DNA from 2 places in the Facklamia sp. HMSC062C11 genome. Region 2 is predicted to be linked to the other one. Evidence: predicted binding sites of a transcription regulator. Region 2 holds the regulator's gene; the other holds the start of a gene.
The links. Region 2 encodes CtsR, which represses protease genes until heat stress. Its sites were predicted from a motif close to TTGGTCAAAAAAGGTCAAANA; they were not measured.

Region 1: clpP (ATP-dependent Clp endopeptidase proteolytic subunit ClpP) is a predicted target of CtsR. The motif match lies at 1,272-1,292, and genes of this name have one in related genera.

Annotation. Positions count from the first base shown of each region.
Region 1 is NZ_KV802380.1:102,605-105,069, reverse strand. It holds gene gap (type I glyceraldehyde-3-phosphate dehydrogenase) at 1-305, opposite strand, end outside; gene clpP (ATP-dependent Clp endopeptidase proteolytic subunit ClpP) at 619-1,221, opposite strand; gene rpmF (50S ribosomal protein L32) at 1,353-1,526, opposite strand; gene HMPREF2758_RS01575 (YceD family protein) at 1,545-2,099, opposite strand; gene HMPREF2758_RS01570 (tRNA(Met) cytidine acetate ligase) at 2,169-2,465, opposite strand, start outside.
Region 2 is NZ_KV802382.1:33,075-35,539, reverse strand. It holds gene HMPREF2758_RS01775 (ATP-dependent Clp protease ATP-binding subunit) at 1-798, opposite strand, end outside; gene HMPREF2758_RS01770 (CtsR family transcriptional regulator) at 815-1,294, opposite strand; gene HMPREF2758_RS01765 (cation:proton antiporter domain-containing protein) at 1,523-2,465, opposite strand, start outside.

The DNA.
Region 1 (2,465 bases), on a different contig from region 2:
TTATAAAAGCCCGTACATTCTAGAACATATTCTACACCTAATTCACCCCAAGGTAAGTTGCGCGCATCTTTTTCTTCGAAGGCTTTAATTTCTTTGCCATTGACAACTAGCGCGTCTTCTTTAACAGCTACCTCATAAGGAAAACGACCTTGAGCAGAATCATATTTTAAAAGATAAGCTAGGTCTTCATTATCTGTAAGATCATTGATTGCTACAACTTCAAGATCTGATTTTTTCTCCAAAATACGACGTAAAGCTAACCGTCCAATCCGGCCGAATCCATTAATTGCAATTTTAGTCGTCATTACAGTTCCTCCTTGGAATTATCAATTTGAGCCTATTATACCATGAATCCGTTTAACATTTAATCCCTAAAGTAGGCTAAATTGAAAATGCTATCTTTTTTGTTGGAATATAATCCATAGCATTATTCGATTTTTAAATGGCAAAAAATGAAATAGGAGACTCAGGGATGATCCCTTAGTCTCCTAATAACGAATTATTATTTTTATGTTTTAACCGACTGTCTATTTTTCGTAAAAATCGCTGTTTTTCGAGTTATCCTCCACGCTAGCAACCACTATCGTTGAATCGTGTAAGATAATTGATTAACTATGATCAATCTTTTCTATTGGGTAATTTCTTACTTTCTAAGACCTCATCTACTAGTCCGTATTCCTTGGCTTCAATCGCAGTCATGAAATTATCACGATCGGTATCCTTCTCAATCACTTCAATGGGTTGACCGGTCCGTTCACTCAAAATTTGATTAAGCCGTTGACGCGTTTTTAAAATATGTCTCGCAGCAATCTCAATTTCCGTTGCTTGTCCTTGAGCACCACCTAGGGGTTGGTGGATCATAATTTCAGCATTAGGCAGGGCATAACGTTTTCCCTTCGTTCCAGCCGCAAGTAATACCGAACCCATGGAAGCTGCCAAACCAATCACAATCGTCTGCACATCGGCCTTAATAAAATTCATTGTATCAAAAATAGCCAATCCTGCTGTAACTGAGCCTCCTGGAGAATTAATATAAAGATAAATATCTTTATCAGGATCTTGTGCATCTAAAAAGAGCAATTGAGCGATGACGGCGTTCGCCATATTATCTTCCACTTGACCGGAAAGCATTATAATACGATCTTTTAACAAACGAGAATAGATATCATAGGCTCGTTCGCCACGAGAAGTCTGTTCAATTACTGTTGGTACTAAATTCATTCAATCTCCTCCTTTTGAAGCTATTTAAGCATCTACCTTAGTATAAATTAATGGTCAAATTAGGTCAAGCAATATGCTTCATTACAAAATAAAAAGGTACTAACGGTAAGCCCCCTAGTACCTTTATTGAATTAATTATTCACAACTTTTTTACCATCATAATAACCGCAAGCTGAACAAACGCGGTGGCTTAACTTTAATTCTCCACATTCAGGACATGCATTCATTCCCGGAACATTTAACTTAAAGTGCGTACGACGTTTTCTTTTAACGGATTTTGATGTTCTTCTCTTTGGTACTGCCATTATTGACACCTCCTGAAATTATTGTGATGATTCGACATCATCCTTATTTAATAACGTTTTTAAGGCTGAAAAACGCGGATCGACGGTTTCTATTTCTTCTTGACGGTTTTGATATTCTTCCTCTGTCAGAACGTCCCAATCATTTCCCTTAGGGAGTTCTTGGCCTTCTTCATCTGAAGCGAGCACCTTATATGGTAAATTCAGGAGAATATTATCCACCGCCGAAGTGATTAAATCAATATAATCATGGTCAAGCGTTAAAGTAGTTTCTTCATAGTCTAAAAGAGTCTCATCCATTCCTGGTCGGACATAGCGTTCTTTTACCTCGATCTCTAAAGGTACTTGAACCGGCTTTAGACTGCGAGTGGACGGTAGGGTCACTTTTGCCTTTAGTTGGCAATGCAGAAAGATATCCTCTTGTCTATCTACGAAATACCCTTTTGCTTGAACTGGGCTAATCGCAATAATCTCAGATTTTCTTTCTTTTATCGCCGCTTGGATATCCAAGGTTTCATCAAAGGAAAGGATCCCTTCACGACTTTGATCGTGAATCTGACGTATCGTCCATTTCATTTCTATCACCTCTAAAACGACAAAGGTAATTATACGTAACTTTGTCTAAAATGTCAATCTTTGCTGTCATTAAAACGGAAGAATCATAGCCCGTCTTTTCACAATTTGTTCTGGAACTTGATGATTTAGATTATTCTGATAAATACGATCTACTTTTAAATTTAATTGATAGGAGTCTTCAATCGTTTGACTTAAATTCGTAAACAATTGAACAGTCCCTTGACGACGGCTTTTTAAAAATGCCTGACCTCGTCGATTAAATCCTAGCACTCGTAAAGCTGGCTTTTCATCAAAAACATTCAAAGCGCTTTGCCATTGGCTTTTGGTATTAGCTAATAAGATTTGTAATAAGACTCGCTGAACCGC
Region 2 (2,465 bases):
ATACTTCGTTCCTGCCACTAAAGCGGCAGTATCAAGCATCATCAAACGCTTTTTGGCCAAATCAGCCGGTACCTTTCCGGTCACCATGTCTTGTGCTAATCCTTCTGCAATAGCAGTTTTACCCACACCGGGTTCTCCTACTAGGACCGGATTATTTTTACTACGTCGAGATAGTATTTGAACCATTCGCCTAATTTCTTCTTCACGACCAATAACAGGGTCTAACTTTCCATCACGAGCCAACTGAGTTAAATCCCTAGATACAGCATCTAAGGTTGGCGTTTCACTATCTCCTTGACCTTTTTGACGAGGACGACTGCTACGTTTACTTTGATTATCCGAGCGCTGCTGTTGATTCAAGCCTATTTCATCAAAAATGGCTTTGCGTAACTGAGAAAGATCGATATCTAAATTTTTTAGTAAAACAGTAGCTAATATTTCTTCCTTTAAAATACCTAATAATAAGTGCTCAGTCCCTACCTTAGAAGCTCCTAAACGCTTAGCATCATTAGAGGCAGACATAATCACTTTTTTGCTTCTAGGAGAATAAGGGATAACCACTTCTCCATGGCTCTTAAACTTCCCTAATTTCCCATGGACTGCCTCAAGGGCCTTCAACAAAGCACCATAATCTGCGCCAAATTCCCTCAATAATTTCCCAGCAATCCCATTTTCTTCGCGGGCTAAGCCCAAGAGAATATGCTCAGTCCCTACCGCTTGGTTATTTAGATAATAAGCGTGTTCAGCTGCAATTAGCATGGCTTCTCTAGCGCTTTGTGTAAATAATTCTTCAAACATACGATCACCTCTAATTTCAATAATTATTTTGAGTTAGTTCATATTTTAATTGTTGCAAAAAACGATTAAGTATCAAGGCTCTGGCCGCTTGATCTTGCGCGGAAATCGACTGAAGAAGATCTTTATCGATAACCGATAGCATCAGCCGCCCCTCACGCTGAGAAATAATATCATCTCGGATGAGGGTTTCAATGATATTCGCAGCATTCCGATAAGAAATCTTATCTCCTACTAAAGCCATCATTTGATCCACTTCATCTGCATTGGAAGTTAGCTGAATTTTTAAAATTCGGATATAGCCTCCACCGCCCCGCTTACTTTCTACTAAATATCCGTGTTCTTGAGTAAAACGGGTATTAATGACATAGTTAATCTGAGATGGCACACAATCAAATCGATCCGCAATATCCGATCGTTTTATCTCTAATCGTTGACTTTCTTGCAAAAATTGCTTGAGATATTCTTCAATAATATCCGACATATTACGGCGTGTCATTTTTTTGCCTCCTATCGTTTTATTTATTAACATTGACTTTCTTTGACTATAATACCTGATGGACTTTCTTCTTTCAAGTATCTTGCTCAAGAAGATCGAACCATCTCCCCTCTTACAAGGGTTGCTAATGTTCTATATATCCAGTATACTCAATTGGTCAAATATGGTCAACCCAAACCTCTCCTCAGTATTAGCAGCCAAGATACAATGACTGCCAACCCCTTGTCTTTACTGAGCTTTACTTGGTTCTAAGAAACGAGGGGCAAAGTAATCAATAAACACGGCTCCCAAAGGTGCTGTTAGGAGAATAGCTACCGACGCGGCAATCAGAATAAGTTGGCCTGATTGAATCCCAGCCATAAGCGGAATTCCTCCTAGCGAAGCCTGAACGGTTGCTTTTGGCAAATAAGCTCCCATGATAAAGGCTTTTTCTTTACCATTGAATCCAGCATGAATAATTGATAGAAACACCCCAATCATTCTAAAAAGAAGACCAACTACAATCACACACACTATAGGCCAGCCCGCTTGCAGAGCTAATTGTCCGTTGACTTGAACTCCTAAGAAAGTAAAAAGCAGTACTTCAGCTATAGGCCAGATCTGATTAAATGAACGAGCTAAGTAACTAGCCGCTTGAGGGTCATTTTTATGAATCATAATATGCAAAGTTAACACTGCTAAAACACCTGAATAGGGGATCCAATGAGTGATAATAGCTTCCATTCCCATAAGGAGTAATGAAAGAGTCAAAGATCCCAATAAACCCTCCATTTTGACAGAGCGATAAACCAGATAAGCACCTAAACCCACTAATCCCCCTGATAACAGGGTTAACGGGACATTCACTAAGGCCCCCCAGCTAAAAGTGCCTCCTTGACTTAGCTGCATAAAGCCTGCAAATAAAACAAAAATTAATATATCGTCCATCGTTCCCCCTGCTAAAATCAATTGCGGAATAGCTTTTTGAGTTCCTAGCCCCCTATCCATCAGATTAGACATTCGAGGCACTAAAACAGCTGGCGACACAGCCGCTAATACACTCGCTAATAACAAGCCATCTACATAGGATATATCGAGTAAAGCAGGTGCGAATAGGCTAATCCCTAAAATTTCACAAAGTGCAGGAACAAAACACATCATGACAGCAGGACGTCCGACTTTAACTAGATCC